One region of the Paenibacillus sp. SRL342 genome, then DNA from elsewhere that is predicted to be linked to it. Evidence: predicted binding sites of a transcription regulator. Region 1 holds the regulator's gene; each other region holds the start of a gene.
The links. Region 1 encodes Rex, which represses fermentation and respiration genes when NADH is low (regulators of the CRP and FNR family bind a similar motif). Its sites were predicted from a motif close to TTGTGAAATATTTCACAA; they were not measured.
Positions count from the first base shown of each region.

Region 2: AC4E8D_RS18975 (DUF2249 domain-containing protein) is a predicted target of Rex. The motif match lies at 1,518-1,535, and genes of this name have one in related genera.
Region 3: AC4E8D_RS15705 (cytochrome ubiquinol oxidase subunit I) is a predicted target of Rex. The motif match lies at 1,444-1,461, and genes of this name have one in related genera.
Region 4: AC4E8D_RS29470 (formate/nitrite transporter family protein) is a predicted target of Rex. The motif match lies at 1,880-1,897, and genes of this name have one in related genera.

Region 1 is NZ_OZ481790.1:4,482,396-4,485,576, forward strand. Features, by position in the region: gene AC4E8D_RS19615 (DUF5590 domain-containing protein) at 1-278, opposite strand, end outside; gene AC4E8D_RS19620 (amidohydrolase) at 316-1,623, opposite strand; gene AC4E8D_RS19625 (redox-sensing transcriptional repressor Rex) at 1,610-2,263, opposite strand; gene dinG (ATP-dependent DNA helicase DinG) at 2,482-3,181, opposite strand, start outside.
Region 2 is NZ_OZ481790.1:4,349,507-4,352,687, reverse strand. Features, by position in the region: gene AC4E8D_RS18990 (YceK/YidQ family lipoprotein) at 1-97, opposite strand, end outside; gene AC4E8D_RS18985 (DUF2249 domain-containing protein) at 111-716, opposite strand; gene AC4E8D_RS18980 (hypothetical protein) at 703-1,077, opposite strand; gene AC4E8D_RS18975 (DUF2249 domain-containing protein) at 1,096-1,329, opposite strand; gene moaA (GTP 3',8-cyclase MoaA) at 1,649-2,650, shown strand; gene AC4E8D_RS18965 (nitrate reductase subunit alpha) at 2,708-3,181, shown strand, end outside.
Region 3 is NZ_OZ481790.1:3,572,687-3,575,867, forward strand. Features, by position in the region: gene AC4E8D_RS15700 (MFS transporter) at 1-1,140, shown strand, start outside; gene AC4E8D_RS15705 (cytochrome ubiquinol oxidase subunit I) at 1,539-2,903, shown strand; gene AC4E8D_RS15710 (cytochrome d ubiquinol oxidase subunit II) at 2,903-3,181, shown strand, end outside.
Region 4 is NZ_OZ481790.1:6,639,918-6,643,098, reverse strand. Features, by position in the region: gene AC4E8D_RS29475 (FAD-dependent oxidoreductase) at 342-1,703, shown strand; gene AC4E8D_RS29470 (formate/nitrite transporter family protein) at 2,006-2,857, shown strand; gene AC4E8D_RS29465 (hypothetical protein) at 2,916-3,181, opposite strand, start outside.

The DNA.
Region 1 (3,181 bases):
TTTGCATCGAATTTAACCCAGACCATAACATCCTGGTTATCCTTATTTTTGCCGATCAGGGTCCAGTAGATATTGTCAGAGCCTTCTTTGTCTCCCCAGATGTACTTGCGCAATTCATCATAGGATGTAATGCCCAGTTGCTTCTGTGCTGCCTCTATAGCGAGCGCTTCTTCCTTGCGCTGGTCCTGCGTGACATAGACGTAATAACGCTGAAGTCCAAACAGAATCAGAACCAGTGCAAGTAGCGAAATCCATATCCACTTCTTTTTTTTCTTCAAAAGCCGAACTTCCTTTCCCTATGATGCTGTCCTGCAATTAACGAGCAAGCAGACCATCAAATGCCAATTGAGACTCACGCAAAATACGTTCTTCATCCAGCGTCAGACATTCGCCATGTTTCACCACTTGTTTTCCATCCACCCATACGTGCTCAACATCTTTGGCAGAAGCCGAGTAGATCGTATGTGAGATCAGGTCTGTATGTGGATAGAAATGTGCCTGTTCAATATCAAGGGCGATAAAATCAGCCTTCATGCCGACCTGAAGCGCTCCGGTATTGTTCAAGAAGATGGATTTGGCACCATATAACGTTCCGAGTAGTAACGCTTCGCCTGCCGGTACTGCCGTCGGGTCACCAGATACACCTTTGTGGATCAATGCAGCCAGTCTCATTTCCTCGAACATATCCAGGTTGTTGTTGCTTGCTGGTCCGTCTGTTCCGAGTGACACGGTAACTCCTGCTTTCAGCATCGCAGGTACCCGCGCAACACCGGAAGCGAGTTTCAGGTTACTTCCCGGGTTATGGGATACAGCCACATCATGACGGGCCAGAATCTCAATCTCTTCATCATTCAGATGCACCGCATGTGCAACCAGGGATGGACGGGAGAAAAATCCCAGTTTCTCTAGATGTGCCACAGGACGCAGTCCATAATCAGCCACGTTCTGCTCCACCTCACGAAGCGTTTCAGACATATGTGTATGGAGAGGAAGGTTTAGGTCATTCGCGACCTGTACAAGCTTCTCTATGTAGTCAGGAGGGCATGTATATGGGGCATGTGGCGAGATTACGGTTGTAATACGACCATCTGCCTGTCCATTCCACTCACGTGCAAACGCTGCCGACTCCTCCAGCTTCCGCAATTGCTCTTCTTTCGAGCACAGCCCGATTACACCACGTGCCAGTGCTGCTCTAACGCCGGATTGCTCCACAACTTTGGCCACTTGATCCATGTGATCATACATGTCCAGGAAAGCTGTAGTTCCGCCTTTCAACATTTCAAGCACCGATAGCGAGGTTCCCCAATATACATCTTCTGAAGTCATTTTCGCTTCCATCGGCCACATTTTTTCCTGCAACCATACTTGCAATGCAAGATCGTCTCCGTGCCCTCTGAGCAACGACATCGCTGCATGACCATGCGTATTGATCAGACCCGGCAGGAAGAACAGTCCTTTTCCATCTACCTTGGTACTATTTTTGTCTTCATCCGGCAATGTCTCACCAATATGCACAATCTTGTCATTCTCAACAACCATGTATCCTTGGACCACGTTCCATGTTGTGCCGCCTTCATTAACGGCAAATTTGCCGTTGTGGATTACCCATCTATTTGTTGTCATCTTCCTCGTCGTCCTTTCCAGTCTCCAAGTAATAGGCCAAACTAAGCAGATCCGTTGTAAAGTCAGCATGGTGAATGCGGATATGCGGCGGTGTTTTTAGAATTGTTGGTGCAAAATTAAGGATCGCTTCGATTCCGGATTCAATAAGCTGATCGGCTACATTTTGGGCTTCCGTATCCGGAACCGTGATAATTCCGATGCGGATGTTATCCGTTTTAACCGCTTCCGTCAATTCATCCATTGGTTTTACCGTCAAACTGTTGATTTGACTACCAATCTTCGGTCCATATGCATCAAATACAGCAACAATCTTCATGTTGTCTTTCAGATATGCGTTGTAGTTGGACAAGGCTTGACCTAGATTACCCGCGCCTACCAGAGCTACATTAATTTGCTGATCGATCTTGAGAATGTGACGAATTTTCTCGATCAGATAGGATACATCATACCCGATCCCTTTACGACCAAAATCACCGAAGTAAGCCAGGTCTTTACGAATTTGGGCCGGATTCAGATCCAGCCTCTGTCCAAGCTCTTGAGAAGAAACAGTAGCCACCTCACGCTGATGCAACTCGTTCAAATAACGCAAGTATACAGGCAGACGTCGTACCACCGCTTCCGAAATTTTATCCGATTTCATTCTTGCTCCCCCTTACCAAGACCACGATAAAATAATAGATGAAAAGATGAGCATTCTGTATAAACTCAAAGATAAACGTGACATTTTATACAGAATGCTCCTTGTAATTTAGGTTATAAGTTCTTACGTGCAACTGCTTTAATCGGATACGGAAATATCTAATAAAGTTTAACGCCAAACAATAGTGTCATGCAATGATGTAACGAACAAAACAACCATTATTTTTGTTCATTAGCAGGTTTTTCCAACCACTCGGTAATTCGTGGAACCATCTGCTCCGTGAGCATGTGTTCCATTTTGGGACCAGGTAATGAATATAAAAAGAATTTACCATAGTACGCTTCAATCACCCGTGTATCATAAACAATGACAATTCCTCTGTCCTTCGCTGTACGCACCAACCGGCCAAATCCCTGTTTGAAACGAATGACCGCTTGCGGCACGGACAGTTTCATGAACGGATTTTTCTTCTGTTCCTGAAGCAGCTCACTCTTGGCTTCCACCAACGGATGATTCGGTGGCTGGAAAGGCAGTCGAACAATAGCGAGACAGGTTAGGGCCTCTCCCGGGATATCTACACCCTCCCAGAAGCTGCTTGTGCCCAAAAGTACCGTTGCTTTGGCATCTTGGAACCTGCGAGTCAATTTGGAACGACTTCCACTGTCAACGCCTTGCCCAAGCAACGAGATGTCGTTACCAGACAGTGCCTCCTTCAGCGGATCATAGACCTGTCGCAGCATCTTGTATGAAGTAAACAGAACCATCATGCGTCCACGCGTAGCAATTGCCGTCTCTGCGAGTGATTGCACCAGCATATTAACAAAGTGCGCATCACCCACACTTCCCTTCACACTCGGGAAATCACGCGGAATCACCAGAAGTGCCTGATCGCGATAGTTGAAAGGTGATGGCAGCATC
Region 2 (3,181 bases), 130 kb from region 1:
CACCAAGCCAGCCTGTCAGCGAGAGCAGGGAGAAGGCGTGATACATTACAAATCCAAAGATGCCCGTGATGATGAAAAGAAACGGCAACCTGGACATGGCTTTCTCCTCCTTACCCTTTTTCAATTCTCACTTTGGCTGTGCCATCGGCTTGATCTTCAACCGTGTAGGTGCAACCTAGATTGTTTAACTCTTCAATCAGGAATACAGGTACACGGTCATTGTGAATCAGTACGATTTCCCCAGGTTTGCAACGCTCCAGAGCGGCAAGTGTTCGCATCATGGGCTGTGGCGGTTCCAATCCGCGATTGTCCAGTATAACTTTGGGTGCCTGTGGAGTTTCAATGTTTGCAATCGCAACAGCTTGCTCCTCCGGATGTCCTTTGCATGAAGCTGATTCTTCGTCTGAACCGGGCTCCGAATTAACTTCTGATCCAGGTAAAACCATTGCAGATAATGCTTTTGCACCGGTTTTATTTTTTTTGTGCACAAATGTGGTAACCCAGTGATCTGAACCTTTTCGTTCCGATGTGCTGGAATATCCTTTCAGCTTGAGAATACCGAGCAGAGGCGTTGGTTTGAATGGAGCATGTAGGACAAACACATCGTCATGCTGAAGGCCCTTGACCGTGTCCATAATCAGCTGAAACGGCTCCAGCTTTTTACTCAGATGAGGGCGCACATCCAATTCAACCATACGGATATCAGATGGAGACATGTGCGTTCACATCCAATCCTGCACTAGCTACATCCGCCTGTTGTACCAACTGCAGAGATGATTCATACAGGGCGGCCATTCCACCGTACAGCGCGTAGAAGAATGACTCCGGCGCATCGAGGGAGAAGGACAGATAGGCTTTGGGGTCCATGCCGAGCACACGCTCAAAAAGTCTTGCACTGTCATAGGCGTAAAAACAGAAGTGAGTATATTCGAACACAGGCATTTTTTCGTAAATGGTAACAATCTCTTGCGCATATTCGGCCTGTTCACGCTGTGCTATCTGCACCATGGTTGTGGCATCTTCCAACCTCAGCGTGATGCGAAGTGTAGTATTGTCAATGATTTCAACGTGGGCCATAGCGGTTCAGCTCCAATTCTATAGTTTGCTGATCTTGACCTGGAAGGTTGTAGGGCCCTGCTCAATATACTCCCAGTTGAAGCCATCAGGATGTGTGGACTGGAACTGGAATCGAAGTGGCTTTGGATCGTGATCATTGATGAGCAGCATGGATTCCTGTGGTTGCAACTGATCAAACGTTTCGAAAATAACTTTATGTTTCAAATGCGGTGGATACTCCGTGGCATTAATGGTTGCTGCGTATGTGTTCATGTGTCATTCCTCCAAATAGGGATAGTGTGGTGCTGCAATTTGATTATAGAAAACGTGAAGAGGGGTCTGTGTGAGCAGGCTCACACATTTCTTTTTGCCATAATTTAGACTTATTTAGACCAGAATCCTGTTTGGAAAAGGGCTGGTGAGCATATATAGATGTGCAACTGTGCGCTATGTTTCACTTCTTGTGATATTTTGCACAGTTCAGCGAGTGAGACATCCTTATATTTAGCGTCAAGATGACACTGGATGAGAGAAAACAGGTTTCTCCTTCGGCTGATGTGAATACAGCACCCTAGAGAAGGGAGGTATGTGTATGGAATCAAAATTAATGGACCCGTTTGGAAGAAAACATGATTACTTAAGAATTTCGGTTACGGATCGTTGTAATCTCCGCTGTGTGTATTGCATGCCAGAGGAAGGAATGCAGTTTGAACCGACAGAACGAATCCTGTCCTATGAAGAAATCACGTCCATCGTTAAGGCGCTTGCTCCATTGGGCATTCGGAAATTGCGTTTAACTGGAGGGGAGCCTCTTGTTCGTAAGGGGCTGGATCAACTGATTGCGATGTTGTCCGCTATTCCAGGAATTGAAGATATCGCATTGACCACCAATGGCATCTATTTGGCAGCTTATGCGGATCTGCTGAAGGCTGCGGGGCTAACACGGGTGAACATAAGCCTGGATTCTTTGAAGCCAGAACGATTCGCAAGCATTACCCGAGGCGGCAAGGTGCAGCGTGTGCTGGACGGCATTAAGGCCAGCCAAAAAGCCGGATTTCATCCGATCAAGCTGAATGTGGTGCTGATGAAAGGCGTGAACGACGATGAAGTGGAAGACTTTCTGAGGATGACCCGGGATGAACCCATTCATATTCGTTTTATCGAGTACATGCCTATTGGTGAAAGTGGAGAAGGTTGGAGATCTGGGTATATGCCCCTCGAACATGTGCTGGAAACATGCGGAGCACAATGGGAGTACGAAAGCTGTGGAGAGATTTATGGGAATGGACCTGCAGATAGTTATCGCATTGTGGGAGCTGCCGGAACCTTTGGTCTGATTCATCCGGTGAGCAGCCATTTCTGCGGAAATTGCAATCGGCTCAGGCTGACAGCAGACGGAAATATCAAACCTTGTCTCTACTGGTCAGATGAGTTCAATGTTCGTCCACTCGTAGGTGATGACAAGGCGGTGCAGGATTTATTTTACAAGGCACTCGGAGCCAAACCCGAAACACATGACATGTTAAAAGCCTTAAACGGGCAACAGATTGACGGCACGCCAACGCTGCGACATATGTCGCAAATCGGAGGTTAGCAACAGCAGTTCAGGATTCAACTTGCATCAACAGGTCATATATGTGGGAGGACAACAATGAGTAACAAAAGCATGCCCTGGATGGGCAAACTCAAATATTTTGCCAAACGTGAAAAAAGTGCGGAGGGCTGGAGTGAGATGTCCCCAGTTAACCGGGATTGGGAAGATGTCTACCGCCGCCGCTGGCAGCATGACAAAGTGGTGCGTTCCACACACGGCGTCAATTGTACCGGATCATGCAGCTGGCAGATCTATGTGAAAGACGGCATTGTCACTTGGGAAACGCAGGCTACCGACTATCCTTCAACCGGACCGGATATGCCGGAATTTGAACCACGAGGTTGTCCGCGTGGAGCGAGCTTCTCCTGGTATCTGTACAGCCCGCTGCGTGTCAAACATCCTTATGTACGTGGTGCGCTGCTGGACATGTGGCGTGATGCGCTTCAGACACATGGTGACCCGGTTCAAGCGTGGTCCAGCATTGCGGATGATCCGGCCCAAGTGAAAAGATACAAATCGGTACGTGGTAAA
Region 3 (3,181 bases), 910 kb from region 1:
TCCATGCTAGCTCCGTGGTCTCCCAGTTTTTCGTGGCTCATCGTATTCCGAATCATTCAATCGATTGGCACAAGCATGATGGTGGCCGTCGGAATGGCGATTGTCAGAATTAACGTGACTGACAAGCAAGCCTCCGCCTTGTCCACCTTGGCTATATTCCTTTCTGGAGCGGCTGCGATCGGGCCCTTTATTGGTGGAGTATTGATTCATTGGTGGGATTGGCATAGCATATTCATCGTTAATATTCCGTTTGTCTTGGCAAGTTTTTGGTTCGCCTGGAAAACAATCCCGAAGGACGAGCAATCCCCGTCTATCTCTGGTCACATGTCCATTCGGAAATGGCTTGCGTTAATTGACGCACCAGGCATCCTGATGTTTACGGTAGCCTTGGTAACTCTGCTCATCGGTTTACTTTCAGTAAATTCCACAGGAGATATTTCAACATGGCATCTGCTGACAGGAGCGATCGGGTTAATCGCACTCGTTATGTTCATTCGACATGAATTAAAAGCAGACACGCCTTTCATCCCTCTGCGAACCTTTGCCACATATCCCGAGATGACTTGGGTGAATGTGCAATACATGCTGGTAAATATCCTGTTTTACGCACTATTTTTTGGAGTTCCTACGTATTTGAAGCAGATACGACATCTCAATGAAGTTCATACAGGAATGAGTATGCTAGCTTTGGGGTTATGTTCAGTCATTATTGCTCCGATTGCAGGGCGCTGGATTGACAGATCAGGATCACGGCCAGCGCTGATCTTATCCGCTTCTTTAATGACATTGGGCTCTATATTGATCGTTGTTATGAATGAAACTTCTCCAATCTTCATAATCATTGTTGCCTTAGCTTTATTTGGAATAAGTAACGGCCTAAACGCGGTTGGCATGCAAGCAGCACTGTTCAAAAGCACACCCAAAGAAATGATTGGAGTCGCATCGGGTATTTTTAATACATCACGCTACCTGGGGACCATCTTATCGTCGTTATTCATTGGAATTGTTATGGGAGATACATTTAATGTGACAGGATTTCACATGCTTGGCATCATCCTTACGGTATTAGCTGCATCATTGATCATCATGAGCGTACGTCGCGAGGCAGGTCCGGTGAGTCCGGAGCAAGTAAGCAAGTAAATAGCGAATCTGCCGTGCAATAGCACGTTTACACCCAATGAATCAATAGCTCCATTGGGTGTATTTTTTGTTTTTCACCAAGTTGTCAGAAAGAGTTGATCCTTTCTTGAACGTTTAAGGTAGAAGACGTGTCTTTGATTGAATTAGGTAAAAATAAAGATATAATAATTTTGATTAATAGGCTTGGTCAGTACTTGAAGTGCATCAATATCAGATTTTCATAGGCATCCAGCGCTTGTTATAATCGGGAGCCAACAGGAGTAAACGCATTAAAGGTGTGGCAAGATATCGTCGTACCTACCTTTGTGAAATATTTCGCAACTATGCATTGAGCTTGGCCGAAGCTGATATTGATTGTTTCAAAATTGAACAGAGTTTGAAGGGAGGCAGTATAACGAATGGCTATTGATACGGTGTTATGGAGCAGGCTGGTGACTGGTTTGACGCTCGGGTTCCACGTTATTTTTGCAACACTTGGTGTCGGTGTGCCTCTGATGATCGCTATTGCAGAGTTCATCGGCATTCGGAAGAAGGATCACCATTACATACTTATGGCGAAGAGGTGGTCACGAGGGTTTGTCATTTCTGTCGCGGTTGGTGTCGTGACAGGCACAGCGATATCGCTGCAATTGGCTCTGGTATGGCCGAATTTTATGAAACTGGCCGGGAATGTCATTGCACTGCCACTATTTATGGAAGTATTCGCGTTCTTTTTTGAAGCCATCTTCCTGGGCATTTACCTGTACACGTGGGATCGGTTCAAAAATCCGTATATCCACTGGTTGCTGACCATTCCAATTGTCGCCGGGGCAGGTATGTCTGCTGTTTTTATTACTACAGTGAACGGATTCATGAACCAGCCTGAAGGCTTTGTGATGGAAGCAGGCCAATTCATGGCAGTGAACCCCGTGCAAGCGATGCTGAATACGGCGACGTTCTCCAAAGTGTTCCATGTATTAAGCTCGGCTTATCTGACAGGAGCTGCCCTGTTAGCAGGAATAGCAGCCTTTGCGATGCTGAGAAAGGGAGTGTCCGCCTACCACAAAAAAGGCTTGAATCTCATGATGGCCGTTGTACTGGTATTCAGTTTATTAAATTCCTTAGCTGGAGATGTATCTGCCAAGTTTTTGGCTGAGCATCAGCCGGAGAAGCTCGCAGCTGCCGAGTGGCATTTCGAGACGGAAAGCGGAGCGGATTTGATTTTATTGGGATGGCTGAATGCTGAACATGAAATTATAGGCGCACTACATTTGCCGAAGGTGCTCAGTTTCCTTGCCTTTGGAGACTTTGATGCCGAGGTAACCGGGCTGAACGAATTTCCACCAGATGAGCATCCACCTTTACTTGTGCATTATTTGTTTGATCTAATGGCTGGAATCGGATTTGCTCTGCTTGCGATCTCAAGTCTGTACTTCCTGTTTGTATTCTGGAAGAAACGTAATCAGTTTAACAAGTGGATGCTTCGTATGGTTGCACTCAGTGCACCGCTCGCTTTTCTGGCCGTTGAGATGGGTTGGTTCTATGCAGAGATTGGGCGGCAGCCATGGATCATCCGAGGTTATATGCGAGTGGAAGAGGCCGCTACTTCTTCACCGAGTGTGAGAATTTTATTTTTCGTCTTCTTGCTTCTCTACATCCTGCTAGGCGTTATGTGTGTCGTTGTACTGAGACGGTTGTTCAATAATAATCCTGCTGAACTCGAGATGGAGAAATGGTTGAAGGAGAAGCATGATCAATCAGCCGAGAAAGGGGGTCAGGCATAATGAGTTATGAATTAATTGGTATTTCGGTACTCTGGCTGTTCTTGTACGGCTATCTTATTGTAGCTTCCATTGATTTTGGAGCAGGTTTCTTCGCCTTTTATGCACGCCTGACGAAGCAGGATCACCTGATTAATCGTCTGATCTCCCGTTATCTATCACCGGTCTGGGAGATCACCAATGTATTTTTTGTCTTTTTCTATATTGGCATCGTTGGATTCTTTCCGGATACTGCTTACTATTATGGCTCCGCGCTGCTTGTTCCGGGAAGTATTGCCGTC
Region 4 (3,181 bases), 2.2 Mb from region 1:
TTGTACAACTAAAACATGAATGAAAGGCACGCTTCTAACTTTATGCGTCCATACAGGGATCGCGGAAGCCTTTGCATAGCATAAATCGACCCGAATCCGGGGAAAATGAAATCAATAAAATGAAGGGAAGAAAAGCTGAAGAAAAGCTTGAATACAGGGAAATGACTTCTTTCGACAAACTTTTTTTGCTCAACCTATTGCAATGTGAAAAAGATCACATTATAATGAGTGTATAAAGTGAAATTAATCACATACACAGTATCGATTAAGAAGTGAAATATTTCACAACCATAACAACCTTATATTCAAACTCATTTATATATTTCGAGGAGGAACTTTTAATGAAAATCGCAGTTATCGGATGTACACACGCAGGGACCGCAGCCATCGTAAATACCGCCAAATTGTACCCGGATGCTACCATCACCGTGTATGAGCGCAATGACAATATCTCCTTCCTATCTTGTGGCATTGCGCTCTACGTAGGTGGGGTTGTGAAAGACCCTGACGGTTTGTTCTATTCTTCGCCTAATCAATTGGCAGATCTCGGCGTTGTAACCAAGATGCTTCATGAAGTTACAGCAGTTGATGCCAAGGGTCATACCCTTCAGGCTAAAAACCTGAAAACTGGGGAAGAATTTGAAGATACGTTTGACAAACTGATCGTGACAACGGGTTCTTGGCCTGTCGTTCCGAAGCTTGAAGGCATCGACAAGGATAACATTTTACTTTGCAAAAATTACAATCACTCCAATACGATTATTGAAAAAGCCAAAGATGCCAAACGTGTTACCGTTGTAGGTGCAGGATATATCGGCGTAGAGCTGGTGGAAGCTTTCCAGATGAACGGCAAGGAAGTTACCCTGATCGACAGTGTGGACCGGATTTTGAACAAATACCTGGACCCTGAATTCACAGATGCGATCGAAGATACGTTGACTGGACGCGGTATCAAGCTGGCTCTTGGTCAGACGGTACAGAAGTTTACTGGAGAAAATGGCAAAGTGACCAAGGTGATCACGTCCAAAGGTGAGTTTGAAACCGATCTGGTTATTCTGTGCATCGGCTTCCGTCCAAATACAGAGCTGCTCAAAGGCCAAGTGGATATGCTGCCAAACGGTGCGATCATCGTGGATAAATATATGCAAACCAGTCAAAAAGACGTCTTCGCTGCGGGTGACAGCTGTGCTATCCATTATAACCCTACAGGCAAAGCATCTTACATTCCACTGGCGACTAACGCTGTGCGGATGGGTACACTGGTAGCCCGCAACCTGGTTCGCCCTACGACACCGTATATGGGTACACAAGGAACATCGGGTATCAAAATTTACGAGCAAAATATCGCGGGTACCGGGATGACGGAAACATCTGCTGCTGACGAAGGTCTGATCGTGGAATCCGTGGTACTGGAAGACAGCTACCGTCCGGAGTTCATGCCTACGGCTGAGAAACTGTTACTCAAAGTGGTATATGAGCAGGCTACTCGTCGAATTGTCGGAGCGCAAGTAATGTCACAGGTTGATCTGACTCAATCGATTAATACGATCTCGGTCTGCATCCAAAACAACATGACCGTAGATGAGCTGGCCTTCATCGACTTCTTCTTCCAGCCACATTACAACAAACCGTGGAACTTCCTGAACACGGCGGGTCTGCAAGCACTGCCTCCAATAGAAGTAAAAGCACCAGCAATGGTGTAAGGAAGCAGAATAGATGTTGATATAAAATACTGAACCATAAAATGCACAAAGGCTGGCGAGCATATCGTCAGTCCTTTTTTGTATATCTGTAATGGAGGTGTAAGTAACATGCACGATATCCCTTGCTGTCAGAGTCATTCAATGACAAGCATGAATAACGACTTTTATACATAACATTGTGATAATTTGCACAAAGTTTTGTATAAGACCAAGATACAATTAGGATATGGTATTCAACGCATAACTAATGAATTTTAGATGGTCTTATCCAATGATGAACAATGAAGGAGAGGATGAATGATATGGCAGCAAAAACACCTCTTGAGGTTGCACAATATACGGCGCAAACAGGAATGAAGAAGGCACAATATCGGGACTCTTCTGTACTGGTGCTCAGTTTTCTGGCAGGGGCTTTTATCGCGCTGGGTTTTCTACTGGATATTCGGGTAATTGCTTCTGCGCCAGCAGAGTGGGGAAGTTTGGTTAATTTGATCGGTGCGGCGGTATTCCCAGTTGGATTGATTATGGTGCTCATTGGTGGTGGCGAGTTGCTGACGGGAAATATGATGGCTGTTCCACTCGCGACAATTGCACGAAAATTATCCGCGGGCAGCATGTTGAAAAATCTGACGTTAGTGACGATTGGTAACTTTGTTGGAGCTTTGTTTGTCGCGTATGCGTTTGGACATGTGCTTGGTCTGACTGGAGAGGGTGTATATCTGGCGAAAGTGGTGGATATGGCTGGACATAAGCTGCATGATGGATTCCTGCAGGCTTTTATCTCCGGCATCGGCTGTAACTGGCTGGTTGCGCTGGCCGTGTGGTTATCCTATGCATCCGATACGATGAGTGGCAAAGTACTAGGCATTTGGTTTCCAACGATGGCATTTGTGGCGATTGGATTCCAGCACGTTGTGGCCAATATGTTCCTCATCCCGGCAGCAATCTTCGAAGGACATTATTCGTGGGGTCAATATGTGATGAATTTCATTCCGGTATGGCTCGGGAATCTGACTGGAGGAGCTTTGTTTGTAGCTGCAGCCTATTGGGTGGTGTACCTGCGCCAAGTTGAGCCGAAAGTGAAGCCAGAGATAGCAACGTCGATCGAACCTGTGGAGACGGAGGCTAGAGCGATGTGGAGCAAACAAGCATAGAGGGCATTGCGTAGCATGTGTGGACGTAGGTCGTCCCCAACTGCCAATTAAATTTTTATTATTCAAAATATGAATTCATTGTTGCCCACATTCGATTGTACTCGCTTCGTACCGCTGAGAATGCACCGGGCTTTTCAGATTTATTGTTTGAATTTGGCTCAAACGTTAAATATTTATTACGTGATTTGCACTCATAGTTTTTGCTATTTATAAGGAATTCAATTCTATCTTTAAATGGTCTGTCTAATAATTTAACCACCATAATGTCTCCAGTACTGGTGGTTCTAGCAGGAAAATAAATCAAAAAGTAACCTTGTTCAAATC